One region of the Sphingobium sp. S6 genome, then DNA from elsewhere that is predicted to be linked to it. Evidence: predicted binding sites of a transcription regulator. Region 1 holds the regulator's gene; each other region holds the start of a gene.
The links. The regulator LexA, encoded in region 1, represses DNA repair genes until DNA is damaged. The targets are predictions, from matches to a motif close to GTTCCNCNCTTGTTCT.
Positions count from the first base shown of each region.

Region 2: SPHS8_RS02815 (PA0069 family radical SAM protein) is a predicted target of LexA. The motif match lies at 4,811-4,826, and genes of this name have one in related genera.
Region 3: SPHS8_RS03435 (ATP-dependent helicase) is a predicted target of LexA. The motif match lies at 7,520-7,535, and genes of this name have one in related genera.

Region 1 is NZ_CAJHOG010000001.1:1,074,908-1,084,483, reverse strand. It holds gene SPHS8_RS05595 (hypothetical protein) at 1-127, shown strand, start outside; gene SPHS8_RS05590 (DUF2336 domain-containing protein) at 174-1,265, shown strand; gene SPHS8_RS05585 (sensor histidine kinase) at 1,265-2,647, shown strand; gene SPHS8_RS05580 (citrate synthase) at 2,709-3,995, opposite strand; gene gltX (glutamate--tRNA ligase) at 4,006-5,469, opposite strand; gene SPHS8_RS05570 (ComEC/Rec2 family competence protein) at 5,545-7,680, shown strand; gene lexA (transcriptional repressor LexA) at 7,641-8,312, opposite strand; gene SPHS8_RS05560 (hypothetical protein) at 8,461-8,619, shown strand; gene SPHS8_RS05555 (molybdopterin molybdotransferase MoeA) at 8,675-9,576, opposite strand, start outside.
Region 2 is NZ_CAJHOG010000001.1:541,998-551,573, forward strand. It holds gene SPHS8_RS02805 (sensor domain-containing diguanylate cyclase) at 1-10, opposite strand, end outside; gene dnaE (DNA polymerase III subunit alpha) at 191-3,733, shown strand; gene SPHS8_RS02815 (PA0069 family radical SAM protein) at 3,734-4,801, opposite strand; gene SPHS8_RS02820 (hypothetical protein) at 4,942-5,382, shown strand; partial or broken gene SPHS8_RS20315 (PA0069 family radical SAM protein) at 5,427-5,657, opposite strand; gene moaB (molybdenum cofactor biosynthesis protein B) at 5,702-6,229, opposite strand; gene SPHS8_RS02830 (lytic transglycosylase domain-containing protein) at 6,229-8,016, opposite strand; gene SPHS8_RS02835 (uracil-DNA glycosylase family protein) at 8,013-8,732, opposite strand; gene SPHS8_RS02840 (electron transfer flavoprotein-ubiquinone oxidoreductase) at 8,862-9,576, shown strand, end outside.
Region 3 is NZ_CAJHOG010000001.1:675,629-685,204, forward strand. It holds gene SPHS8_RS03385 (bifunctional folylpolyglutamate synthase/dihydrofolate synthase) at 1-429, shown strand, start outside; gene SPHS8_RS03390 (DUF6628 family protein) at 499-939, shown strand; gene SPHS8_RS03395 (AmpG family muropeptide MFS transporter) at 924-2,249, opposite strand; gene SPHS8_RS03400 (YkvA family protein) at 2,411-2,788, opposite strand; gene SPHS8_RS20320 (hypothetical protein) at 3,019-3,222, shown strand; gene SPHS8_RS03405 (response regulator) at 3,365-3,823, opposite strand; gene SPHS8_RS20580 (hypothetical protein) at 3,808-3,930, opposite strand; gene SPHS8_RS03410 (pseudouridine synthase) at 3,984-4,898, shown strand; gene rsmD (16S rRNA (guanine(966)-N(2))-methyltransferase RsmD) at 4,956-5,492, shown strand; gene SPHS8_RS03420 (globin domain-containing protein) at 5,586-6,035, opposite strand; gene SPHS8_RS03425 (RrF2 family transcriptional regulator) at 6,146-6,607, shown strand; gene SPHS8_RS03430 (GFA family protein) at 7,106-7,501, opposite strand; gene SPHS8_RS03435 (ATP-dependent helicase) at 7,603-9,576, shown strand, end outside.

The DNA of each region.
Region 1 (9,576 bases):
GCCTGCAAGCGCCGTCGTTCTGTTGTTGCTGACGACGCTGCTAGGAGCGACGATGATGGGTTATGAAGTCGCGATGCTGGCCGCGATCGCTTCCGCAGGCGCGATCATCTTACGCAAAGCGACCTGAATTTATTTCGGCGATAGGGTTTAGTGCATTTTAAGGACGTGCAGCTATGTTGCCCGTCATGAGCGCCTTTTCGTTCCTTACCGGACCGACTGCGGCGGACAGTTGGCCTGCGGCTCCCGTCCTGGCCGGCATGTCCGCCGTTCCTGTAGGTCATGCCATTGATCTGGCCTTTTTCTTTCCCAATGAGGGACGGGAGCGGCATGACGCACTGATGGCGGAAACACGCCGCCATCTGGGTGGCTGCGTCGCTGGCATCGAGCATTCGCTGCGATTCGCGCTGGAACGGCCCGACTTGACGAGCATCCTGGCGCAGCATCCTGAACCTGTTTGTTGGCCCACCATCTGCGCCCAACCGACATTGCTGGGACCGGCATTGCTGTCCCATATGCAGATGCGCGCTGGCGTAACGCTCCTGCTAAGGCAATTTGGCCAGCCGGACGACCGGCTGGATGAAACAGAGGCGGAAATCCTCTTTCCGGCCGATGATCCTGCCGTGACCGAATCGCTCGTTGCGCTTGCCATGGCGGAAGGGCGCTGGCTGGCGCTGAGCGGAGAGGACGACGCAATGCAGCCGGACCTTCCGGCGGAACATTATGCCGAGCTCATGTGGACTGCGGCGGCATGTTTGATGGCAGTCGTTCAGCGCGCCTCGCTTGTAGACGCCGGAGAGATATTGCCTGCTTTCGAAAAGGCAGGCTGGGCGCTGCTGGCCGAACATGACGAAACGCGCGGGCCGATTGCTGCGGCGGACAGGCTGGTGCGGCGCCTGGGATCACGAGCCGACATGCCTGAGTTGCTGGGGGCAGCCCTCAGCCAGAGGCGCTTCCTGCTGTTCGCGTCCCTTGCAGCCCGACGGCTCCGCATGGATGGCGCGCATGTGGCGGACATATTGGTGATGGGGCCTATCAGTGAACTGGCGGCGCTCTGCCGGTCGCTCGGCGGTTCGGATGCGGACTACCGGCACTTGTTGCTGGCGCTGCGTCCCGTACGACCTTCACTGACAGACGCTGCCATCATCGTCGAGGCAGAACGGTATCAGTCGTTGACAGAGGGGCAGGCGGACGCTTTGGTAAATGCCTTGCGCGCGCCTCGTTCGCTCCGCGCGAAAATCGATCATCTGCGGCGGATCACCACCTGATGAACATGCCGGCGCATCCTGCCATCATCCGCGCTACCGTGGCGGCGAACGGATTGCTGCTGAGCGCAGATGCACCGTTGCTGGCTTTGCAGCGGGAGGCGGGGTCGGATGTCGGGGCGGTCCTTGCCATTCCTCAACTCGCGGCGCTGGCGCGGCTGGCGTCGCGGCTCTCCATTGCCGTGTCCCGTACTGTCACCGCCGCCACCGAGCGGGGTGACGTGGACATGTGGGTGCGCGCCAAACCGGAAGCTGACGGAGTGCAGCTTTCCGTCATTGAGTGGAACGAGCGGGCCGCGGCAGCGGCGCCCACGGACATGATACGCCGGGAAGCAGACATTGCGGCGGTCTCGGAAGGGTGGACCTGGCAAGTCGATACGCAGTTGCGGTTTCAGATGGTGCTGGAGGGCGCTGGGCCGGAAAGCGCTCTGCCACGGACACCGCCTTTGCCGGGCAGCCGTCTGACCAGCTATTTTGAATTGCGCCCTGACGAGGAAGGCGACCTTGCCATTTTGCGCGGCTTTGCGCAGCGGCGAGCCTTTCGCGACCAGATCGCCACCTTGATCGCAGAACCCGAACAATGTTTCCGCCTGTCCGGTTTTCCGATGTTCGATCTGGCTGGGCAGCTGCTGGGTTATCGGGGCAAGGCCTTCCCCTTGGATCGGGCCATCCTTGCGCCGCATGTGCCGCCTGCACCGGCCGTCGTCATATATCCGGCGGAATTCGGACGTCGCCTTGACAGGTCCCTGCGCCAGCCGCTGGGCCGGATCATCGCCAATGCCGATTCCATCAACGCCCAGTTCGACGGTCCCTTGCGGCCGGATTATGCGGGTTACGCGTCCGATATCGCAGCGGCCGGGCGCCATCTGATGGCTTTGATCGACGATCTGGCTGACTTGCAGGCGATCGACAGGCTGGATTTTACCGTTGCTACCGAGGATGTGGACCTTGCCGACATCGGGCGGCGGGCGGCGGGCCTGTTTCTCGTCAAGGCTATGAGCCGCAAGATCCGGATCATCTCGCCAGAGCCCGATCAGAAAGCCATCGCGACAGGCGAGTTCCGGCGGGCTTTACAGATCCTCATGAACCTCGTCGGCAATGCGGTGCGCTATGGGCCAGAAGATAGTGAAGTCAGGATCGAGACCGGCGTCGATGAAGGGCGGGCCTGGATTGCCGTGATGGACCAGGGCGCCGGTGTTCCCGAGGATATGCGGGAGCGGATTTTCCATAAGTTCGAGCGGCTTGGCCGCAGCGATCCTGGCGGTAGTGGCCTTGGCCTCTATATTTCGCGGCGGCTGGCGCTTGCCATGGGCGGGGATATTCACATCGGTGATGCCCCTGATGGAGGGGCGCGCTTCATGCTGACCCTGCCGGCCAGCGAATAAGCCGCAAACAAAAACGGCGCCCTGTTGGGCGCCGTTTCCATTTTCACCAAAGCTGCGATGATCAGCGCTGGCTGACCGGCACATAGTCGCGCTGTGCGGGGCCCGTGTACAGCTGGCGCGGGCGGCCGATCTTCTGCGCGGGGTCGGAGATCATTTCGTTCCACTGCGCCACCCAGCCAACGGTGCGGGCGAGGGCGAAAAGAACCGTGAACATCTCGGTCGGGAAGCCGATCGCGGACAGGATCACGCCCGAATAGAAGTCCACATTGGGATAGAGCTTCTTTTCGATGAAATAGGGATCATTGAGCGCGATCTGCTCCAGTTCCTTGGCGACGTCGAACACCGGATCGTTGACGCCAAGCTTTTCCAGAACATCCTTCGCCGTCTTCTGCATGACGGTCGCGCGCGGATCGTAATTCTTGTACACGCGATGGCCAAAGCCCATCAGACGGAACGGGTCATCCTTGTTCTTCGCGCGAGCGATATATTCGGGGATGCGGTCGACGGTGCCGATCTCACGCAACATGTTGAGCGCGGCTTCGTTCGCGCCGCCATGGGCAGGACCCCAGAGGCAAGCGATGCCGGCCGCGATGCATGCGAAGGGATTGGCACCGGACGAACCAGCGAGGCGAACCGTCGAGGTCGACGCGTTCTGCTCATGGTCGGCATGAAGGATGAAGATCTTGTCCATCGCATCGACGATGACCGGATCGGGCTCATATTCCTCGGCCGGGACCGAGAAGGTCATGCGCAGGAAATTGGCGGTGTAGCTGAGGTCGTTGCGCGGATAGACGAAGGGCTGACCCACCGAATATTTATAGGCCATCGCTGCGATCGTCGGCATCTTCGCGATCAGGCGGTGGCTCGCGATCTTGCGCTGCTCCGGATCGTTGATGTCCGTCGAATCATGATAGAAAGCGGAGAGGGCGCCAACGACGCCGCACATGATCGCCATCGGGTGCGCGTCGCGGCGGAAACCGCGATAGAAGGTGGTCAGCTGTTCGTGCACCATGGTGTGGCGGGTGATGGTGCGGGTGAAGTCTTCCAGATCCTTCTTCGAAGGCAGCTCGCCGTTCAGCAGCAGATAGCTGACTTCCATAAAGCTCGACTGTTCAGCAAGCTGATCGATCGGGTATCCGCGATGCAACAGAATGCCAGCGTCGCCATCGATATAGGTCAGGCCCGAATCGCAGCTGGCCGTGGACGTGAAGCCCGGATCATAGGTGAACATGCCGGTATTGGCGTAGAGCTTGCGAACGTCGATGACCTTCGGGCCGACAGAGCCGCTCAGGATGCCATATTCCTTGGCATCACCGCCGACCGTCAAAGTGGCATTATTGTCCGACATCTCGTTCTCCTTAATTGCCAACAGCCGACGATGCCTGCCTGGCATCCGCGAGCCGCTCCAAGCTCCCGTCTTTTCCAAGAAGGAAAAGAACATCAAATATCCCCGGCGAAACCGTGCGACCGGTCAGCGCCGCGCGTAGCGGCTGGGCCACTTTGCCCAACCCCAATCCGGCTTCCTCTGCCACGCGGCGGATCGCTTCCTCGATCGCTTCGATCGTCCAGGACTGGACGGAATCAAGAGCGTCGGCTGTCTTCCCAAGCAGCTCGCGCGCCGAGTCGTCTAGCAGAGCCATTGCCTTGTCGTCAAAATCCAGAGGACGGCTCTTGAACAGAAACTCGGCACCCTCGGCGATTTCGTTCAGGGTCTTGGCGCGGGGCTTGAGCGAAGGCATGGCTTGCGCAAGCAGCGTCTGGGCTTCTGCCCCCAGCGTTGTGCCGAGACGGTGTGCGACGCGAGGCAAGACCAGTTCCGCGAGGCGCTGATCGTCCGCCTCGCGCAGGTAGAATGCGTTAAGATTTTCCAGCTTCTTGATGTCGAAACGGGAAGGAGACCGGCCTACGCCGTCAATGTCGAACAACTCGATCGCGCGTTCCCGCGAGATGGTTTCTTCGTCGCCATAGCCCCAGCCCAGACGCAGGAGATAGTTGAGCACCGCCTCAGGCAGCATCCCCATCTCATCGCGATAGGCGTCGACACCAAGAGCGCCGTGCCGCTTTGAAAGCTTCGCGCCGTCCGAGCCGTGGATGAGGGGGATATGAGCGTAAACAGGCTCTTTCCAACCCATCGCCTTGATGATTCCAAGTTGGCGGAAGGCGTTGTTCAGATGGTCGTCACCGCGGATCACGTGCGTGACGCCCATGTCGTTATCATCGACGACCACCGCGAGCATGTATGTGGGCGTGCCGTCCGAACGGAGCAGGATCATGTCATCCAACTCCGCATTCTGTACCACCACGCGACCCTGCACGGCATCGTCGATAACCGTCTCGCCCTCACGCGGCGCTTTCAAACGGATGACGAAGGGCGCGTCTGCCGGAGCTTCGGAAGAATCCCGATCGCGCCAGCGGCCGTCATAGCGCATCGGTTGCTTCGCGGCGCGCTGCTGCTCGCGCAGTTCCGCCAACTCTTCCGGAGTCGCATAGCAACGATAGGCGTACCCGGCGGCCAGCAATTGGTTGGCGACCTCCGCATGACGTTGCGAACGTTCGAACTGGAAAACAGCGGGCTCGTCGCCGGAGAGGCCAAGCCATTCCAGGCCGTCGAAAATCGCGGCGACCGCTTCTTCGGTGGAGCGGGCGCGATCCGTATCTTCAATGCGCAACAGGAACTTGCCGCCATGATGCCGGGCGAATAACCAGTTGAACAACGCTGTACGCGCGCCGCCGATATGCAGAAATCCCGTGGGCGATGGCGCGAAACGGGTTACCACCTGCTTGTTCAAACCCGTTGCACTCACCGCTTTATTCCTCGACATCCGCCTTGCTCAATCATGAACGCGACGCCCCCTAGCATGGCTTTTGAGCCACGACAAACGTCCGTTGCCCGGATTATGACAGGCGGCGGACATCGATTTTTCATGGCTGTCGAAGGCTGGCTGGAGTCGGAGCGCGAACAGCTTCCGCTATGGATACCGGTCGGCTTGGGACTAGGCATCGGCGCTTGGTTCTCTCTCCCTAATCCATTGGAATGGTTGGGCTTCTGCTGCTGCGCACTAGCTATCGCCTGTGGCGGGATGATGCTGCCGGCGGGCGGTCGCTTGCGCCAATCGATGATATTGGGGGGCTTGCTCGCCGCCTTTGGCTGTGTGCTGATTTGGTGCAAAGCTGTGGCTATCGGATCAGCGCCATTGCCCCGCGCGATCTTTATGGAGGTGACCGGGGAAGTCAGGACGGTTGATGCCGTTCCTGCCGAGCAGATGAGTCGTGTGAAGATAAGACCGATCGGCACGGCTGGACTGCCCCCGCTGATCCGGGTGAACATGGCCGCGGCGGATGTGCCTGACGGGCTTGGCAGAGGTGCCATCATCCGATTCCGCACCCGGTTGATGCCTCCTGCCGAAGCAAGTCTACCAGGCGCATATGATTTTTCGCGCCGCGCCTATTTTCAGGGGATTGGAGCTACGGGAAGAGCGTTGAGGCCCATAACGGTGCTGCGTCCATCTACCGATGGCCCGCCTCTGCGCAACCGCCTGTTCGCGCACATATTGGAGAAGGCCGACGGCGACGGGACCGGCATCGCCGCAGCGCTGGCTACGGGCGACCAGGGCGCAATCAGCGAGGCGGACGCTGAAGCGATGCGGCGCAGCGGCCTTGCCCATCTACTTTCCATCAGTGGCTTGCACGTCACCGCCCTGATCGGTGCGGTCATTTTCCTGCTGATGCGTATCATGGCGCTTAGCCCGCGTGCAGCATTGAACTGGCCGTTGATGCTGGTCGCGGCGGCGGGCGGGGCGTTGGCGGGGATTGGATATACCCTGCTCACCGGGGCCGAGGTTCCGACGGTTCGGTCCTGTGTTGCCGCGCTGCTCGTGCTCGGCGGGCTTGCGCTTGGCCGCGAAGCAATCACGCTGCGATTGATAGCTGCCGGAGCGTTAGTTGTTCTGCTGCTGTGGCCAGAAGCTTTGGTAGGCCCCAGCTTTCAGATGAGCTTCGGAGCGGTGATCGCGCTCGTGGCCTTGAGTGAGCATCCTCGCTTCCGCGCCTTTGCGGCGGCCCGGGAGGAGACAGGGTTTCGGCGATTGATGCGGCACCTGGCCATACTCCTTCTTTCCGGTTTCGCGGTGGAACTGGTTCTCGCACCGATCGCGCTGGCGCATTTCCACAAGGCGGGGATGCTGGGCGCTTTCGCCAATCTCATCGCTATTCCCCTGACCACCTTTGTCGTGATGCCGCTTGAAGCGATCGCCTTGCTGCTGGACGTCGCGGGTCTGGGCGCTCCGGCCTGGTGGCTCACCGGCCGAGCGCTCGAGCTGCTGTTGATGATCGCCCATGGGGTGGCGGCAAGTCCGTGGGCGGTCGTTACCGCGCCGGTCGTTCCGAACTTTGTTTTTGGGATGATGGTGCTGGGCGGGCTTTGGTGCTTGCTTTGGCGGAGCGCCGGGCGCTGGTGTGGTTTAGTGCCCGTTGCCGCAGGCGTCGCTGTCATTGTGCTGAGTTCTCCTCCGGACATTCTCGTCACGGCTGATGGACGGCATGTGGCGGTGCGGGAGCAGGATGGCGGCATGGCGATCCTGCGAGCGCGCGCAGGCGATTATGTCCGAGACATGATCGCCGAGAGCGCAGGCTATGAGGGGACTTTGAACCCGATCGCGCAATTGCCCGAAGCGCGCTGTTCGATTGACCTCTGCATGGTCGCCGTCAGGGGAGGAGGGCGCCTGTGGCAGTTGCTGGTAACGAGGACAGGCGTCGTCGTTCCGAGGGAAAGCCTGCAACGGGACTGTGCGCGCGCGGACATAGTTATTGCGGATCGCCGCCTGCCGGCCTGGTGCCGTCCGCGCTGGCTGAAAGCGGACCGGCGGATGTTGGCGCGCACGGGAGGGCTGGCAATCGATCTTGATGGAGGGACGGTTCGGACCGCCAAGAAGGCGGGTGACGCACATCCGTGGGTTGTGCAGCCATCCTACTTACCGTCCCGCCATAAGTCCTATCAATTATATCGCCGCAGCAATCCCGCGAGCTTGCCCTGAATGCGCACCTGCTTCGGATCGTAGATCTGCGCCTCATAGGCGCTGTTCGCCGGGTCAAGCCTGACCTTAGGTCCTTGCCGATGGAAATATTTGAGCGTCGCTTCGCTTTCCTCGATCAAGGCAACGACGATCTGGCCTTCGCGAGCCACTTCGGTCCGCTGGATCAGCGCGAAATCGCCATCGAGAATGCCTGCGTCGACCATAGAGTCACCGGAGACCTCCAGAGCATAATGGTCCCCAGCACCCAGCAGTGCCGCTGGAACGGACAGCATATTCTGTCCTTCCATGGCTTCGATCGGAACACCCGCCGCGATCCTGCCGTGCAGCGGAATTTCGATCACGTCATTCGCGGCGATCGGAGGCTTTGCAGCCAGTTGAGGCTTGGGCGGAGAGACGGCCTTGGGCGCGCGGTTCATCGCCTCAGGCAGCTTCAGCACTTCGAGTGCGCGTGCGCGATTTGGGAGGCGGCGGATGAATCCGCGCTCTTCCAGCGCATTGATCAACCGGTGTATCCCGGATTTTGATCGCAGGTCCAAAGCTTCCTTCATCTCCTCAAAAGAAGGCGAAACACCGCCTTCCTCGAGCCGGTTTTGAATGAAGCTCAGCAATTCCTGTTGCTTAGGCGTCAGCATGCCCGCTTGTCCTCCATGGAACGGATGGAGAACGCATAGGAAACGGAAGGGGGCGAGTCAAGCGGCTTGCGCCAAGCGTAACGAAAGGAACGGACGTGCGTCACAGCCGTTCAATAGCCGCCTTCCTAAAGAGGGTGAATAGGAGAGAATGATGGCGAACCAGAACAACCAGGACAGCAATCAGCGCCGCCAGCAGGGTGGCGACCGTTCGAGCCAGGGCGGCCGTCAGCAGCAGCAGGAAAACCGCCAGGGTCAGATGGGCGAAAGCCACAAGGACAAAGGTGGACAAGGCAAGCAGCAGCGCTGATCGACCTATTGGTTGAAGCATGGGAAGGGGTCGCGTCGCGGCCCCTTTCTCTTTGCTAAAGCGGCAGGATGGTGACTTGCTCTCCGGCGGTGGCCGAGGGCGAACCTGCGGGCCGCACGATAAGGCATTCCGCTTGGGCGAGCGCAGCGGTCGCAGCGCTGTCCTGCGAGGTGACCGACACCAGCCCATCGGCAGTGTGGAAGGCGCGGAGATAATCATCGCGCTCGCCCGTCGCTGGAAGTGGCGTGGCAAGTGACGCAAGTGCGGACCCAGGGAGGGGATCCGCCGCACCGGCCAGGTGACGGACGAGCGGCAGCAGGAACAGCGTGGCGGTCACGAAAGCGGATACGGGGTTTCCGGGCAGGCCAAGGAAGATGCTGTGCCCGAGCTTTCCGGCCATCAGGGGCTTGCCGGGGCGCATGCGGATCTTCCAGAAATCGAGACTGCCGCCCGCTGCTGCAAAGGCGGGGCGAACCAGATCATGATCGCCAACCGACGCCCCGCCGGTCGAAAGGATGATGTCGGCCTTGGCGGAGTTTTCCAGCGCCTTGGTCAATGCTTCTAGGTCGTCGGGGATGATGCCGATGTCGATCACCTCCGCCCCTATGGCGCCGAGCATCGCAGCAAGCATCGGCGCGTTTGAGCAAGGGAGGCAGCCGGGCGGGGTGGGCGCTCCGGGGGGGACAAGTTCATTTCCGGTGGAGATCAGGGCGACGCGGGGACGCGCGCCGACCGGAAGGCTTCCATGTCCGCCCAGGACGGCGAGCGCGATCTGGGCGGGGCCGAGCGCTGCTCCGGCTGACAGGAGCCGTTGGTCGACGGCGAAATCCGTCGCGGTGGCACGAACATGCCGCCCTGCCTTAAGCGAGGCGCCGCGCGGATATAGGAGCCCATCGCGAAGCTCGGCATCTTCCTGGATCAGGATGGCGTCCGCTCCGGGTGGAAGTGGCGCGCCGG
Region 2 (9,576 bases), 530 kb from region 1:
ACAAACGCATGGGGCGCACACTATATCGGAGAGGTTGGAGAATGCTTAACCGGGTGGAAAGCAGTCTCAAAGAGCGAGATGCCGCCGAATTGATGGTCGGGGGCCTTTCGAAGAGACTGGGGAATGCTTATCCACAGCATTTCTCAAGAAGGACTGGCGCCAAGGCGGCCAGGGACGCTATCAACGCAAAATGCCTCATGCCGGTTTCGTACCCCTTCGCATCTTTTCCTCTTTCACCATGCTGGAAGGTGCGATCGAGCCGAAGAAGATCGCGAAGCAAGCGCGGACGCTGGGCTTCCCCGCAGCAGCGATCACCGACCGCAACGGCCTTTATGGATCGATGGCATTTTCGGATGGGTGCAAGAGCGAGGGCGTGCAGCCGATCATCGGGGCCATGCTGGGCATATTGCGGCCGGGGCGTCCCGCCAATGCCGCCGCAATGCACGATTGGCTGGCGCTTTATGCCCAGGATGAGGCTGGATACGACAATCTCTGCGCCCTGGTATCGATGGCGCATCTCGACCGCCCGGTCGAGGAAGTCCCGCATGTCACGTTGGAGGCTCTGGCTGGCAGGACGGACGGGCTCATAGCGCTAACCGCAGGCGCGGAAGGGGCGATTGCCCGGCTTTTCGCGGAGGATCAGCCGGACGCCGCGCTTGCTTATGCCGATCGGCTTGAGGCGCTCTTTCCGGATCGGCTGTATGTGGAAATTTGCCGCAGGCAGGACCCCGTCGAGGGCAAGGCGGAAGCTGATTTGCTCGATCTTGCCTATGCGCGTGACCTGCCGCTGATCGCGACCAATCCGACCTGTTTTGCCGAGCCTCATTTCCATGAAGCGCATGACGTGATGCTTTGCATCGCCGATGGCGCCTATGTCGAAACGCCCGACCGGCGGACCAGCTCGCCCGATGCCTGGATGAAACCGGCAGCCGAGATGCAGCGCCTGTTCGAGGATTTGCCTGAAGCTTTGGCCAACACGCTGGTCGTGGCGCAGCGCTGTGCGGTCGCTGCGCCGAGGCGAAAGCCTATCCTGCCAAGCCTTGCCGGTGACATCGAGGGCGAGGCGCGGATGTTGCGAGAGCAGGCGGCCCAAGGGCTGGAACTGCGGCTCGCAAAGGCGGGGATCGAGGGTGACGAGGCGCGTCAGCCTTATTTCGACCGGCTGACTTTCGAAACCGACATCATCATCCAGATGGGGTTTCCCGGCTACTTCCTGATCGTGGCCGACTTCATCAAATGGGCGAAGGAGCAGGATATTCCTGTGGGGCCGGGCCGTGGTTCGGGCGCGGGGTCGGTGGTTGCCTGGGCTCTTACCATTACGGATTTGGATCCGCTGCAACTGGGGCTGCTGTTCGAGCGCTTCCTCAATCCAGAGCGTGTTTCGATGCCGGACTTCGACATCGATTTCTGCGAAACGCGGCGCGGCGAAGTAATCCGCTACGTCCAGCAGAAATATGGCGTCGATCATGTGGCGCAGATCATCACCTTCGGTAAGCTGAAGGCGCGCGCGGTGCTGAAGGATACCGGCCGCGTGTTGCAGATGAGCTATGGCCAGGTCGACAGGCTCGCCAAGCTGGTGCCCAATCATCCGACGGACCCCTGGACGCTGGAACGGTCATTGAACGGCGTTGCAGAGTTCAGGGCGGAATATGACAATGACAATCAGGTCAAACGGCTGATCGACTATGCGATGAAGCTGGAGGGCTTTCCCCGGCATAGTTCGACCCACGCTGCGGGCGTCGTGATCGGCGATCGGCCCTTGTCACAGCTTGTGCCGCTCTACCGCGATCCGCGTTCGGATATGCCGGTGACGCAGTTCGACATGAAATTTGTCGAAGGCGCGGGGTTGGTGAAGTTCGACTTTCTTGGCCTCAAGACCCTGTCCGTCTTGCAAAAGGCGGTGCAGCTGCTGGCGGGGCGCGGTGTCGAGGTCGATCTAAGCAGCCTCAGCTGGGATGATCCGGCGGTTTATGATTTGCTCCAGCGGGGCGATACCGTCGGTGTGTTCCAGCTGGAATCGGAGGGGATGCGCAAGACGCTGGCGGCCGTCCGGCCGACCAACTTCGGCGACATCATCGCGCTCGTGTCGCTCTACCGCCCTGGCCCGATGGACAATATCCCTATGTTCGGCCGCCGCAAGAACGGGCAGGAAGATATTGAATATCCGCATATTCTGCTGAAGCCGATCCTCGAAGAGACCTATGGCATCTTCGTCTATCAGGAGCAGGTGATGCAGGCCGCCCAGATATTGGCGGGCTATTCCTTGGGGGACGCAGACCTTCTTCGCCGCGCCATGGGCAAGAAGATCAAGGCGGAAATGGACGCGCAGCGGGCGCGGTTCGTGGAGGGATGCGCGAGGAGCGACATTCCGGCGGCCAAGGCCAATGAGCTGTTCGATTTGATCGACAAGTTCGCCGGCTATGGCTTCAACAAGTCACATGCTGCGGCCTATGCATTGCTGGCCTATCAGACGGCCTGGCTGAAGGCCCATTATCCGGCCGAATTCTACGCCGCATCGATGGCGTTCGATATCCATCTTACGGATAAGCTGACCATATTCGTTGATGACATGCGTCGCATGGGGCTCAGCTGCCTTGCGCCTGACATCAATCGCAGCCTCGCCGACTTCTCCGTAGAGCCGATCGAATATGAGGGGAAGGATCCCCGCCTCGGCTTTGCGGTGCGCTATGCCTTGGGCGGGCTGAAGGGCGTGGGCGAGAAGGCGATGGAGCAGCTTGTCGCCGAACGCGACGGCGGTGGGACATTCAAGTCTCTCGATGATTTCGCCGACCGGATCGAGCCGCGATTGTTGAACCGCCGCCAGCTTGAAAGCCTTGCGGCATCAGGGGCGTTCGATGAAATTCACCCCGACCGGGCGGGCGTGCATGCAGCGGCCGACACGATCCTGAGCGTCGCCGCCAGTGCTGCCGAAGCGCGCGAGAGCGGACAGGGCGGCCTGTTCGGCGATGTCGAAACGCCGCATGCGGACGTGCGCATTCCGCCGCATCAGACCTGGTCCACCGCCGACCGGATGGCGCAGGAAAAGGAAGCGTTCGGCTTCTACTTCTCGGCGCATCCCGTCGACCGATACCGGCATCTGGCTGATGCACGCGGGGCGAGGAGCTACGGGGCGATCTGTGCCGAGCAGGTGGCGGAAGGCGGGCGGGCGAACGCAGTCATGGCGGCCATGGTTGAGGAAGTCCGCTGGCGTGAGACGCGGCGGGGCGCACGCTATGCGGCGGCGACATTTTCCGACAGCAGCGGGCAGTTCCAGGCAAGCTGCTTCGATGAGGATGCGTGCAAGGCGATCGAGGCCATGGCCCGTGACGGAGATTGTGCGCTGCTGATGGTGGAACTGGATCGCATGCCCGGCGAAGAAACGCCGCGCGTTACGATCAGGGGCGTGGAGCAGTTCAATCAGCTTGCCAGCGCATCGCGGATGGAACTGGTCGTGGATGTGCAGGATAGCGCCGCTGTCAACGAACTCGCGCAATTGCTGTTGCGCAGCAGGGGCGGACGAAGCGAAGTGTTCCTTCGCGCTCCAGTGGCGGGCGGCAAGGCTGCCCGGATGTTCCTGGGCGATGATTATCTGATCGGGGCGGACCAGGTCGACGCCATCGCACTCATCCCTGGCCTTGCGATCCAGAGTTTCGAGCGCATGGAGCCGAAGGCCGATGGCTATCGGGCACGGACCCGGCGTTCGGGGTTCAGGCTGGTTGCGGCAACGGCCTGATCAGAAAAGTTGAAGCTGCGGACCTGCTGGTGGACGGAACAGGTCGGTCCTGAGCGTCAGCCGTTCGCCCGAGAAACCGGCGCGCCTTCGTGCCTTGATGAAGCGGGTGCGGATCAGGTCAGCCCAGATGCCCTGTCCGCGCATTCTGGTTCCGAAGTCAGGATCATTGTCGCGGCCCCCCCGGATGTCACGGATGATCCCCATGACCTTCGCGGCCCTGTCGGGATAATGTTCCTGTAGCCACGCCCGGAACAAGGGCGCGACTTCGAACGGCAGGCGCACGGGTATGAATGTGGCGTCCCGGGCGCCCGCCGCGGCGGTCGTTTCGACGATCGCCTCTATCTCATGATCGGTGATGGCGGGAATGATGGGAGAGACGCTGGCGACCACGGGAACGCCTGCTTGCGCCAACTGGCGAATGGCTTCCACCCGGCGAAGAGGGTGAGCCGCACGCGGTTCGAGAGCGCGCGCAACCTTGGGATCAAGCGTGGTGACGGAAATCATCACCGCCACCAGCCGATCACGGGCCATGTCTTGAAGAAGATCGAGGTCGCGAAGGACGCGGTCCGACTTGGTCGTGATGAAGATCGGGTGACGACATTCCGCCAATATCTCAACGCATTGCCGCGTGATCTTCCAGTCTCGTTCGATCGGTTGATAGGGATCGGTGTTCGTCCCCATGGCGATCGGCGAGACGCGGTAGGAACGCTTGGACAGTTCGGTGCGGAGCAGGTCGGGCGAGTCCGCTTTGGCGAAGAGGCGTGTTTCGAAGTCCAGCCCCGGCGACAGGTCGTGATAGGCATGGGTGGGCCGCGCGAAACAGTAGATGCACCCATGCTCGCAGCCAACGAAAGGGTTAATAGATTGGGTAAACGCGAGGTCGGGGGAGTTGTTGCGAGTGATGATGGTCTTTGATTTCAAGGCAGTAACGGTTGTACGCAGTTTGGGCGGGGCACCGTCAATTTGTTCCAGCGCATCAAGCCAGTCCCCATCAGCTTCACTTTGAGTGAGGTTGAAGCGAGTGCTGACCTGATTGTTTGTCGCGCCGCGACCATGATGATGACGCATAATCAAAATAGAACATATAGAGAACAAAAATGCAAGCAGCTTCGGTCGGGGATGGAATTGTAAACACTTAACGGCTAGTCGGCATCCAAGAGTGTGCGACGGTTTGGCGCAACGCTATCAAGAACCTCGGAGAGTGTAGGATGATGTTTTCCGCCCTCATGCTTGTCAGTTCATCGGCTGCAATCACGCCAACGACGCCGGTCGAGATAGTGAAATTGACTGAGCCATATGTTGAATGCCGTCGCGACGCCGATCAAAAAATAGTCCTGCTGCAACAGAAAATTCAAGATAGTCGACACAAGAACGTAAATTACGATGTCTATTCTGACCCGACATATCGAGAGTTGAATGATACAGTTTTAAAAGCGGAAGAGCATTGCAATCTACCTCGGTATATCTTACTCGTTAAAAATGCTGTTTCTATGCCTGTATCTTACAACGATTTTCAAAAAGAGAAGCTGGCAGAGTTTTTGATACAGGACGTCATCAAGCTCCAGTGGACATTTCTCAATGCACAATTGGGAACCTACAAATTCCCAGAAACCACTATCACTGATAGGCTCCAACCCAAAGACAAATAGACGGGTCGGCTCTGACGTTTACGTTGTGCAACCGTGTAGGGCTGCTCGCAGCCTCGATAGGCGTTGATCGATTGGGTAAAAGAAAGATCGGGCGATGTGTTGCGGCTGATGATCGTGCGGGGATGTTCCACCGTGACCTGCGTCCGGCGGCGTGGTGCTGGTCCATCTATGACATCAACTGCGTCGAGCCAGTCGCCGTCAGCGACCTGTTCCGCCATGTTGAAGCGGTGACTGACGACGTTCAGCGTCGCGCCTCTACCCTTTTCATCAACCATGCCTTATTGGAACATAAAGAGAACATGGTGGCAAGGGTGGGGATTCAGCGCTCCATCAGGCGGGGCATCAGTTCGACGAAGTTACAGGGACGGAAACGGCTGTCGAGCTGGCTGGAGAGGATGCCGTCCCAGGCATCTTTCACCGCGCCGGTAGAACCCGGCAGCGCGAAGATATAGGTGCCGCGCGAGACACAGGCGGTGGCGCGTGACTGTATCGTCGACGTCCCGATCGTCTGGTAGCTGAGCCAGCGGAACAGCTCGCCGAACCCGGGTATTTCCTTGTCCTGGACCTGGGCGACCGCTTCGGGTGTCACGTCTCGGCCCGTGACGCCGGTTCCGCCCGTGGTGATGATGCAATCGACTAGGGGATCGTCTATCCAGCTGTGGAGGCGCGCGACGATGGCGGCTCGATCATCCTTTTCGATATGGCGCGCAGCCAGAATGTGGCCCGCCGCCTTGATCCGATCGACCAGAGTGTCGCCGGACCGGTCTTCTGCAAGGCCCCTGCTGTCCGAAACGGTCAGGACGGCAATTCGCACCGGCAGAAATGACCGGCTTTCATCGATCGGCATCAGTCAGAGCCGCCCGCGATACTGGGGGCGGAGAGCGTGTTGTTCTGGCTCATCCGGACCATGCGCGTCCCCTTGGCGGTGGGGAAGGTCGGCCACATGCCCTGTGCCATGCCGGTCAGGCAATCCGCGCTTCCCTTGGCCTGGATCTGGTACATCCAGTAGTTGCGCATGACGATGTTCACATAAGCGCGGGTTTCATAATAAGGCAGCGACTCCATGAACAGCAGAGGATCGCCATTGTCCTTGACCTCGCTGTTCCACCGCTGAACGGGCAGTGGGCCTGCATTATAAGCAGCCATGACCTTTGGCAGAAGTCCGCCCGTAGCGCTCATGTTGCGGAGATTTTCCAGGTAGCGTTGGCCATATTCCATGTTGGTCGACGGCACGAACAATTGGGCTGCGGAAGCAAGGCCCATGTCACTGCCGGTGCCAGGCAGAACCTGCATCAGCCCGCGTGCTCCCGCACTGCTGACGACATCGCTGCGGAAGCCCGATTCCTGAAGCGTGTGAGCGTAGATCAGCGCTGGATCGACACGCCAGCCGCCGTCGGGACGCCAATCCGGCGTTGGGAATCTGGCGAAGCTGTCCGGCTGTTTGCCAGCCGGACCGTTATGGGCGAGCCATAGCTGGGTGGCGGGAAGGCTGAGGGAATTGGCAAGCTTTAGCAGGGCGTCATATTGAGCAGCGCCGCCCAGCCGGGCCTGATGCCGGATGAACTGGTCAGCCTTTGCAAGCTGACCGATTGACGTGAGAGCAATCGCCGCGCGGACGTTCGGGCTGTCCTTCAGCTGTTGCCAATCGGCTGATCCGAAGCGCGGAGCGGTCCTGCCGCCGCCCAGCGGCAGGCCAAGCGTTTCGCGGGCGAGCAAGCCGTAGAATGTTTCGCCGGATCGCGCGGCGGTCTTGAGGAGATTCTCGACCTTTTCCGCCTGACCGCAGGCCATGTAGGCGCGCGACGCCCAATAGGCGCCAGCCGCGCGCATGTCGGCATTTCCAGCGAGTGCAGCGACATTGGCGAAGGCAGGCGCTGCCGCAGCGCAGTCATGCTGACGCCAAGATGCAAGGCCGAGCGTCCAGTGCGCTTGCACCGTCCAGTCGCCGCCCGCACGGGTTTCAAGGGCGCGGTTCGCCATGCGCCGCGCGTCCGCATCGTTATTCTCGATATAGTAGGACCATGCGACGCGCTGGCGTACTTCGGTCAGGCCTTCGGGCGTCAGGCCGATTTCTCCCGACGCGAGCAGCGTTTCCGCTCCCACAGGATCGTCATTCTTGATGAAGGGCGTGATCTGACCAACCAGCGCCTGGGCCAGCAGGTCGGTCTTTGTCGTCGCGACATATTCGCGGCGCGGCGCTGAACCCAGCCAGACCATCTTCTGGACTTGCGGGAGCGTGGGGAGGATCGTTGCGCCCCGCTTCTGCGCGAGCCGGGAAAGTTGATCCGCGTTGGGAAGCCAGGCCGCCTTGTTCACCAGGTCGAGTACGTCGAACAGCTCAACGCGCGGCGAATCCTTGGCTACATAAAGGTCGGAAAGCGCGACTGAGCGCATCGGGTCCTGAGGGTCCAGGGCCAGGATCGACGCTTTCGCGTCAGCCCAGCGCTGATCCGACAGCGCCGAATAGATGGCCGAGTAACGCGTCTTGTCGCCGTCGTCGACGGACAGTGCCGGGTTGAACCCTGACCTGAAACCAGCCGTTGCCGCCGCATTATCCGCTTTGGCGGGCACGGCCGCGGCGGCACTGATGGCGGCCAGTGCCAGGCAAGATGATCGGGTGAGCGCGCGAATCACTGATGCATATCCTCGACCAGGCGTTGCAATGTGCGCCAACATTCCGCTTTCGCCGCGGGCTGCCCCAGCAGGAGCCGCGGGTGGAAAGTGGCTAAAGCAGGCACAGTGCCGCCATCATGGTTAAAAAAGTGTAAACTTTCCATTCCCTGCCTGTCTTGTACGGGAAGGAAAGTGCGGATCGTCCGGTCGCCCAGAAGCAGCAGCCTGCCTGGAATCGCGAGCGAAACATGGGTGCGCATCCGATCGGCGGCTGCATTGAGGTCGGCCGCCTCCACCATGCCGCCGGGCGGGCGGGCGCAGAAGAGGGAGGCGATATAGACGCTCTCCCGAGACAGGCCGACAGCAGACAGCATCGCGTCGAACAAGCGTCCGGCGCGATCGGCAAGCAATGTGCCTGCATCCATGTCGGCTGGATCAGGCATGTCGGTGATCACCATCAGCGGCGATCCAGCTTGCCCTTGCGGCAAGATGGGTGTGCCTGGCCAGCGGCGTTCCGGCTGCGCCGAATCCTGGGCTAGCCAGTCCGTAAACTCCTGAAGCGAGCCTGGCTTCTTCACCGTGGCCGGAGAAGACGGGGGTGGCGCCAGCGGAACGGCTGGCGCCGGACGCAGCCAGTTCACCGGCTCTTCCGCCGTCGCGCAATCCACGCCCGCCATGTCCCACCACGCCAGATAGGCGCTGGCGGCATCGGCCAGATCTTCCGTCATTCCCCGCATCGATCTTCTAGGGCCAGAGGTTGACGCCGGGGTCAAGAATCTTCATCGGCAACCGGTGGTAAATCGTTTGAGTAACGCGGCGGCCGGACAGGAGAGGGAAACCATCCGGCTCGTCCCGATGGAGGGATTATGAGCGAACGGGAATCGATGCCCTATGACATCGTCATCGTCGGCGGGGGACCGGCGGGGCTGTCCGCGGCGATCAGGCTGAAGCAACTGGCCAACGACTCTGGCCAGGAACTGGCGGTGTGCGTCCTGGAAAAAGGCTCGGAGATCGGCGCTCATATTCTTTCGGGCGCGGTGATCGATCCCCGGGCCCTTGATGAGCTGATCCCCGAATGGCGCGACATGGGCTGCTCGCTGGCGGAAACGCCGGTGCGGGACAACCAGCACTGGTTCCTGACGAAGCGCGGCAAATTGCCGGTGCCGCATATTTCGACGCCGCGCTGGATGCACAACAAGGGGACCTATACGGGTTCGCTCGGCAATCTGTGCCGCTGGCTGGCCGAGCAGGCCGAAGGATTGGGCGTCGAGATATTCCCTGGCTTCGCCGCTGCCGAGATCCTCTATAATGAGGATGGCAGCGTGAAGGGCGTCGCGACCGGTGACATGGGCATTGATCGCGAGGGCAATCGAAAGGGCGATTATCAGCCGGGGCTGGAGCTGCACGCCAAATATACCTTCTTCGCTGAAGGCGCGCGCGGCCACCTGACCAAGATCCTCAAGCGCCAGTTCGAACTGGACAAGGATTGCGAGCCACAGGTCTACGGCCTTGGCATGAAGGAATTGTGGGATATCGATCCCGCCAAGCACAAGCCGGGCCTGGTGATCCATACCCAGGGTT
Region 3 (9,576 bases), 400 kb from region 1:
CTGGACCACGGACCCCTGCTCGCCCCCCTCCCGCCTGGCAGCGAAGCCTGGCTCGACGGCGGCCATAACGCCGGAGCAGGCGAAGCAATCAGCGCCTTCTTCACCGCCGACAGGCTTGGCGGCCGCCAACTGCATCTCGTCATCGGCATGCTCGCCAACAAGGATGTGGACGCCTTCCTCGCTCCCTTCGCCGGGCGCATCGCGCACATCCACGCGTTGCCCGTACCGGGCCATGATCATCACCCCGCAAGCCGCTTCGCCGCGATCGCGGAGCAATGGGGCATAGGCTGCACGGCCCATGCAAGCCCCGCCGAAGCGATCCAGGCCGTCGCCACCACCAGCGGAGATCAAGCCCCGCTCCTCCTCATCGCCGGGTCGCTTTACCTAGCAGGCGAAATTTTGCGCCTGAACGAGCAGTTTCCTGACTGAATAGACTTGAGATTGACTCGCAATAGCGTAACCTGCAGTCCGTCACACAACGGATAAAGGTGCTCGCACATGGCCCATGGAGAGATCAGCCCTCTAGACCTGCCCCGCTCGATGCCGCACGGCTACGGCAACCGCCTCTTCCTCTACACCATGCGCCGCATGGCCAGCGCCGGGGTCAACGACGCTCATGCCGCGAACGCCATGCTCGGCGCTTTCGGGCGCAGCTATCGCCGTCCGCTCGTCCTGATGCGCGCCATGATGCTGGAGGTCGCCCGCTGCGCCACCCGCCGGATATTGGTCGCGCCCTGTTGCTGCGCCCGGATGACCGCCGACGAAGCAACGCTCATGCACGCGATCAGCACGGCGCTGCAGGACCCTCCTTCATCCTACGACCAGCTCGCCACGCTGCTCGGAACCGACGATGTGCTGGGCGCGCTCACCTGCCTGCAAGCCGTCGCCCAGGCGCACGGCGATCTCGGCCGCCCGCTGGACCTTTACGCAGGCGCCTGAGCGCCCTCCTCCGTCGCCGCGCTGCCGACGCTCGCATCCACCAGCCCGCTGCGCATCATCAACCAAAAAAGGATGATGCCCGGCAGCGCCAGCACGGTCGTTAACAGGTAGAAGTCCACATAGCCAAACCGCTCGATCAGCGCCCCCGCCGTCGTCCCGGTCAGGAAGCGCCCAACGATGCTCGCCGCTGCCGAAATCATCGCATATTGGGCAGCGGTGAAGCGCAGGTCGCACAGCGCTGAGAAGTAAGCGACCACCGCCACGCCGCCGATCCCGCTCGCGAAATTCTCGAAGCCGATCGCGCCCGCCATGCCCAGATTGCTCTTGCCGGTCCCCGCCAGCAGCGCAAAGCTGAAGTTCGACACCGCCATAAGCACCAGGCTGATCAGCACCGACCGCTTCAACCCCAGCCGCGCATATAGCACGCCACCCACGAAAATCCCCGCCAGCAACGCCCAGAAGCCCACGCCCACATCGTAGATCGCGATCTCCTCATTGCTGTAGCCCAGATCGTTGAACAGCAGCCGGAACGTCAGGTTCGCCAGCGTGTCCCCGATCTTGTGCACGATGATGAAGAGCAGGACGAGCAGCGCGCCCTTGCGCTTGAAGAAGTCGACGAAAGGCCCGACGATCGCCTGCACCAGCTCCCCGCCCGTCTTGCGCGAAGCAATCTCCCGATGCCGCTCGGGCTCGCCGACGACCAGCGCCGCCAGCATCGCGGGCAGCGCGAACAGGGAACAGACCAGATAAGCCAGCGTCCAGTCCCAATATTGCGCCACCACCAGCGCCAGCGCACCCGCCGCTGCCGCGCCGATCCGCCAGCCATATTGCGACATGCCCGCACCGATGCCCAATTGCTCGGGCCGCAATATCTCGATCCGATAGCCATCGATGATGATGTCGAACGTCGCCCCCGCAATCCCCAACAGGATCGCCGCCCGCACCGTGCCCATCAGGTCGTTCGCCGGATCGACAAAGGCGAGATTGACCACCGCTGCCATCACCAGCAGCCCGGCCACCAGCATCCAGGATACGCGCTGCCCCAGCCGATGCAGCAGGGGCAGCTTCACCCCTTCGATCACCCAGGCCCATAGCCATTTGAGGTTATAGGCGAGCAGCACCAGGCTGAACGCCGTGACGCTTTTCTTATCGATCCCGTCCTGCGCCAACCGTGACGCCAGGTTTGCGCCGATCATCGCAAAGGGAAAGCCCGACGAAATTCCCAGGAAAAGCGCAGCGAGCGGCGCCTTCTCCACATAGGGCTTCACAGCATCCAGCCAACTTCTGGTGCCCACGGCAATGTCATTCATGAAAAGCTGCGCCCCCGAAGATGCCTATTCCGCCACCATATGACCAATCATCGAAGAAACAAGCACAACGGCCCTCCCTATCTCCCCTCCCGCAGGCGGGAGGGCTGGGGGTGGGCCAGCGCAACGTCGATCGCGTGCGAAAAGTTGCCGCTTCAACGCAATTAACCCACCAACATCCACCCCACAAACCCGACCGCCACAATCCACACCATCACAACGAAGATCAAACCTGCCACAGACACGGGCTTGCGCCGCTCCACGGCCTTCATCCGAAGCTCAGCCATCACATCCGGAGGAACGAGCCTGACCGCAGCCATGATGCCCAACGGCACGATCACCAGATCATCAAGATAGCCAAGGACAGGAATGAAATCCGGAATGAGGTCGACCGGCGACAGGGCGTAAGCCGCGACAGCAGCCGCCAAAGCCTTCGCATACCAGGCAACCCGCGGATCGCGCGCAGCGAGCCAGAGGGCGATGATATCACGCTTGGTATTCCTCGCCCACGCCTTGAGCCTTGTCATCGCTGTCCGGGTCATCAGTGTAGAATGAGATAGCGTCACGATGCCCGCAACTGATCATTGCTCTAGTATCTATCCGTCATGCCAGCGAACGCTGGCATCTTTCGGGCGAGAGCCGAACCTAGCGTCACAAAAATCTCAACACACGCCCATACATAAAGGGTGGATTGGGGACGGTCTGCTAAACCCGACGGCGTTGATGATAGCTGACATTGCCGACCTGCCCAGCAACCCACTAAGCTGAGCGCATGAACCTATTCTTTGCTGCTGTAGCCATCGCTCAAATCTTCGTCGTGGCAGCTATGCTGTTGCGCGGTCAGACTATCCGCGTGCCCATTGCGGGAGGAAAGGCGACGCAAATCAGTAGATCAGAAAGCGTCCTCGGTTTCTATGCTTTGGTGCTAGTCTGGGTAGCCCTATTTGCCTTTGTGGACTTTCTTATCTGGGCATAAGGCGCGGACGGCAGAATGTCCAAAAGTGGTCGTTAGCCGCCGTTGACACGCTGTTATGCGAGCGAAAGCTAGCATCTCCCTCAACAGCACTTACTCAGCCGCCGATCCCGAGCACAACGAAACCCGCTGCCCCACCCCCAACTCACCCCACATCATCAAACAAATGCAACCTCCGAGGCACCCGGGGACGATCCGCCCCTACCATCAACGCCTCGATCACGCCGATGGAAGCCAGCAGTTCGCGCGGCAAATAGGGCTTGGCCAAGCATCCGACCGCCATCTCATGCGCGTCCACCGGGCAACTTCCACTGACGAACAGTACCGCCAAACCCTTGGCATAGGCATGCCGAGCGACGTCGATGCCGGTCTTGTCCCCGTGCAGGGTGATGTCGGCGATGACCAGATCGACCTCATCCTGCTCGATCACGCGGATGGCATGATCATAATCATCGACGGTCGCTGCAACGCGATATCCCGCTTGCTCCAGCACATGCTCATTGTCGAACGCGACCAGCGGCTCGTCTTCAACGACCAGCACGCTGCGGATCGCCTGTCCCTGCTGCCGTGGCTTTGAGTCCCCTTTGACTAGCCCGAAAAACATTTGCCGATCCGCCCCATATGCGCCATGCAACCGATCAAACGCGCAGCATCCCAAGGGAGTTGCGGCCGTTCCTCCGCATTGGGCGATGGCACGGCACCTTTCGTCATTTTCCGGTGCTTTCCATATGGGAAGTGCCGCCGCTTCGTTAAAGGAACCGAGCGTGGAGCCGCCGAAAAAATCAGGACCGCCGCGCAGGGCAGGACCGGGCGGACCCCGGCGCCCTTCGCAGGACAAGCCAGCTGGTACGCGTCCGGCTCGCCCCCCTTTCCGCAAGGCAAAGGCCGCTCCGGCCAAGCCTGCCAATCCTCATCCGGCTCGCACGGCTGCGGCCGCCAGCGGCAAGAATGAACCGCAACGCATCGCCAAGCTGCTTGCCCGCGCCGGCATAGCCTCGCGCCGCGAAGTCGAACGGATGATCGAGGAAGGCCGCGTCACCTTGGACGGCGAAGCGGTATCTACGCCTGCGACCTTGCTGACCTCGCTCAACGGAGTCGCGGTGGACGGAACGCCAGTCGCTCAGCCTGCTCCGGCACGTCTCTTCCTCTTTCACAAACCTTCAGGCTATCTGACCACGGAACGTGATCCCCGCGGCCGCCCGACCATTTACGACCGCTTGCCCGCCGATCTGCCGCGCGTGATGCCGATCGGCCGCCTCGACATGACGACCGAAGGGCTGCTGCTCCTCACCACCGATGGCGAATTCAAGCGGCAGATGGAATTGCCCGCAACGGGCGTTCCCCGCACCTACCGCGCCCGCGCCTTCGGCGACATCAGCCAGGCCCAGCTTGAAGATCTGTTCGAAGGCATAGAAATTGACGGCATCCGCTACGGACAGATCGAGGCCAATCTGGAACGCCGCACCGGGCGCAACCAGTGGATTGAAATGACGCTGACGGAGGGCAAGAACCGCGAAGTCCGCCGCGTTCTGGAACATCTCGGGCTTCAGGTAAGCCGCCTCATCCGCACCAGCTATGGCCCCTTCCACCTAGGCGAACTGGCTTCCGGCGCGGTAGAGGAGGTACGGCAGCATGACCTCATCGTCTTCCGCAAAAGCCTGAAGACGCCCAAATCCTGATTTTCATCCCTTCGGGCTGAATTTGCCGAAGCCCGCCCTTCTTCTGGAACGCCACCCATGAGAATCATCGCAGGCCGATGGAGAGGCCGCCCCCTCACCGCTCCCAAGGGCGATGCCACCCGCCCCACCGCCGATCGCACCCGCGAAACGCTCTTCTCCATGCTGCTGAGCCGGATCGGCTCCTTCGAAGGCCTGAATGTCGGTGATTTCTTCGCAGGCTCGGGAGCCCTGGGCTTTGAAGCCATGTCGCGGGGCGCAGCCACTTGTCTCTTCGTCGAACAGGATCGTGCAGCCTTGGAGGCGATCCGCGCCAATGGCGAACGGCTCGGCGTCCGGCCGGATATCCGCCAGAGCAGCGTCCTGTCCCTCGGCCCAGCCCCCAAGCCGCTCGACCTCATCTTCATGGACCCGCCCTACAATAGCGGCGCGGGCGCGGTAGCGCTCGACAAGCTCAGCCGTCTCGGATGGACCGGCCCCGCAACCTGGGTCAGCATCGAAACCGACCGTCGCGAGGATGTGGAAGTGAAGGGCTTCGTCGCGGACGCAATAAGGGACGTAGGGAAGGCGCGCCTGACCCTGTTAAGAGCAGCCTGAGTCCTTCTCCCCTTCAGGGGTCGATGAGAGGCAGGTGACTCTCATCGAGGTTAGGGAGAGGGGAACGCCCCAAGCGCCCCCCGCTCCTCTCAATCAAGCAGCCTCAGCATCCTCATAAGCCTGCGCTTCCTTCCCAATCAGAATATCCGCCAGGAACCAGTAAGCCTTACCCCAAGCTTCCAGGACCGCGTCGGTGGCTACCTCAGCCCCCAGCACATCACGGATCGCGGGCAGCAGCGCCTCGGCGACCTTCGGATAATGCTCGGCCTTCACGCCGGTTTCGACATGCCGCTGCACCATGCGCTCCACCGCGCCGGTCAGTGCCTGCAACTTGTCGATATTCTCCGCATATCCCAGGATAGCGGCTGCCAAACGCTTCGGCTGCTCGCCACTTTCCTGCGCCGCCTGGTCGAACATGTCCTTGATCGACGCATCCTGAAACAGCCGCTTATACATGGCTGTGGTGATCTCCACGCCATGGCTCCGAAGCGCGGGAGCGGTTGCCTTGACGATCGCGATGGTTTCAGCGCTGAGCTGGTTCATGATGCACCCCTTTATGAGACTCGATAAAGGTGCATTTACGTGACATGTTTAAACATGTAAACTAGCTACATGTTTGATCCCCAAATCTCTTTCAATTAACGCATTCCCTCATGCAATTGACTCGCCACACCGACTACGCCCTGCGCGTCCTCATCCATCTGGCAGTCACGCCCACCGGCCGCGCGACAATCCCCGAAGTCGCCGACGCCTACGCGTTGTCACGCAATCATTTGATGAAAGTCGTCCATCATCTCGGCCTCGGCGGCTTCATCATCACCCAGAGAGGAAGAGGCGGCGGCTTCACGCTCGCCCGCCCTCCCGAATTGATCAGTTTAGGCGAAGTCATCCGCCATACCGAAACCGACATGAATCTAGCGGACTGTGCCGGTTGCGGGCTGCGCTCCGCCTGCGGCCTCTCCGGCATATTAAAGGCCGCGACAGCCGCCTTCCTCGCCGTGCTCGATCAGCACAGCTTGGCCGACGCCGCTAAAGACAAGGCCGGGCTGGCGGCGCTCATTGCCGCCCTGCCCGCGCCCCTGTCCCAAGTCAGCGATTCCTGCGCGCCTTCTTAGAACGCGGCGCTTCACCTGGATTGATGCAGCTATCCTGTACGGTTCGGCTGCACAGCGGATAGTCCTTACCGCCAGCAGGCGGCGGCGTCATGTTCCCGCCCACCGTCACGGGATTTGCTGAGCTTCCTACAGGAGCCGCGGGATCTCTAGGCACTGCGGGCGAAGCTGGCGCCATACCTGTAGCAGGCGGAACCTCTCCGGTAGGCTGACCCGCGTTCGGATCGGCAGTCGTTGCGGGTGTCGCCGGATCCGCCGGCATTGTGTCAGTTGCTGGAGGCTGAGCCGTATTGTCCGGCGCACCCTGGGCGATCGCAATGCCATTAGCGCCGGTTGAAAAAGCCAGCAATGCCGCACCTGCAAGCATGATCGATTTCATCGGGTCATCCTTTCCTGTTCTTCACCCCATTCTGCCTCTTGGCTGATGAAAAACCAGATCGGTGACGCCAGCGTTCCATATCCGCGACGAACTGTTGTCCTGCTGCCACCAAATGAATGTAATCAATCCTCCGGGTAGCGCTCAACATGGGGAAGTTCATGTGCAGCGCCCATCCACGGCAATGCCTCTGCCCATTGCACGTGGATGACGGGAGGAAATAGAGAGGGGTCATCCAAAGTCGAAGTTTGGATATCGACCATCCCGGGAAAATTTTTCGAATTCCGGTAGAAAAGGCCGGTGCCGCAACTGGCGCAGAAGTGCCGTGTCGCGTCTTCAGAAGATCGGTACAGCCTCGGCTCGCCCACAACCTTCAGATTTGCCTCTGCAAAGAGCGCCCAACCAACCATGGGCGCTCCGGCACTGCGGCGGCAGTCGCTGCAATGGCAAATAGCGCTGTAGAATGGTTCTCCCTCTACCTCGTAATGGATCGATCCACACCGGCATCGTCCCCTGGCCACGGCATTTCCCCTTGCATGATTCGCCTTTTGTTCTCATAGATCGATGGCCGCTGCAAGGGGCTGCCCTTGCTCACCCTTCCCATGCTCCCTAGTTGTTGAACATGACCGTCCCCGCTCCCTCGCCCGATGATCCATCTTATCTTCAGGGCCTCAATGAACCTCAGCGGGAGGCTGTGCTTACGACCGAGGGGCCGGTCCTCGTGCTGGCAGGTGCAGGAACGGGCAAGACCGCCGCACTGACCGCGCGGCTTGCTCATCTTGTCGCTACGCGTCGTGCTTACCCGTCCGAGATTCTGGCGGTGACGTTCACCAACAAGGCCGCGAGAGAGATGCGCGAGCGCGTCGGACGCATGATAGGTCCTGCGGTCGAGGGGATGCCGTGGCTCGGGACCTTCCATGCAATCGCGGCGAAGATGCTGCGCCGGCGTGCGGAATTGGTGGGGCTTCAGTCCAATTTCACCATCCTTGATACCGACGATCAACTCCGCCTGATGAAGCAATTGATCCAAGCAGAAGGCGTCGATGAAAAGCGATGGCCCGCGCGGCAGTTGGGCGGCCTGATCGACCAATGGAAGAATAAGGGACTAACGCCGGAAGAAATTGGTGCCAGCGATAGCGAAACTTATGCGAATGGACGCGGCCAGAAGCTTTACGCAGCTTACCAGGCCCGGCTTCGTGAGGTGAATGCCTGCGATTTCGGCGACCTGCTGCTCCACGTGCTGACGATTCTGAAGCGCCATCGTGATGTGCTGGAAAGCTATCAGCAACGGTTCCGCTACATCATGGTCGATGAATATCAGGACACTAACAGCAGCCAATATCTGTGGCTCCGCCTGCTCGCTCAACAGCGCAAGAATATTTGCTGCGTGGGCGACGACGACCAGTCCATCTATTCGTGGCGAGGTGCCGAAGTCGCCAACATCCTGCGGTTCGAGAAAGATTTTCCCGGCGCCAAGATCGTTCGTCTGGAGCAGAATTACCGATCGACGCCTCATATTCTCGGCGCCGCTTCCGGAGTGATTGCCGAAAATGGCAACCGGTTGGGGAAGACGCTTTGGACCGATATCGACGTCGGAGAAAAGGTCCGTGTCATCGGCGTCTGGGACGGCCCAGAGGAAGCTCGCCGCGTAGGCGACGAGATCGAATCGCTGGAGCGTTCCGGGCAGTCGCTCGATGATGTGGCTATCCTGGTTCGCGCACAGCATCAGACTCGCGAGTTTGAAGACCGCTTCATCCAGATCGGCCTCGCCTATCGTATCGTGGGCGGATTCCGTTTCTACGAGCGTGCCGAAATCCGGGATGCGCTTGCCTATCTGCGTCTTGTTAATCAACCGGCTGACGATTTGGCATTCGAGCGGATCGTCAACGTTCCCAAAAGAGGCCTTGGCGACAAGGCGGTGGAGAAGCTTCACCGACTGGCAAGGGCGGAAGGCATTCCTTTGGCGCTAGCGGCTGCGCGCATCCTAGACACCGATGAATTGACACCTCAGGCGCGCCGAGGCCTGGGATCGTTCATAGGAGACCTTGCACGTTGGCGTGACAGGGCGGCTCAGCTGCCCCATGCCGAACTGGCGCGCCAGATACTCGATGAAAGCGGCTATACCGCGATGCTTCAAGCGGAGCGTACAGCCGAAAGTGCGGGCCGCCTTGAAAACCTGAACGAGCTTACCCGCGCGATGGAGGAGTATGAAACGCTTGGCGCGTTTCTAGAGCACGTATCACTGGTCATGGACAATGATGCGCAAGCCGAAGAACGCAAGGTCACGATCATGACCATACACGCGGCAAAGGGGCTCGAGTTCGACACCGTATTTCTGGCAGGCTGGGAAGAAGGAATTTTCCCGTCCCAGCGCGCGCTCGACGAAGGCGGGCTCAACAGCCTCGAAGAGGAACGCCGGCTCGCCTATGTCGCGATCACGCGCTCTCGAAAGATGTGCATCATTCTGCATGCTGCCAACCGGCGTATATATGGCCAGTGGACCAGTTCTATCCCGTCCCGCTTTGTCGGCGAACTGCCGCCTGAGCATGTCGAGGAAGAAAGCAGCATGACTGGCGGAGCGTCATTATGGCGCGCC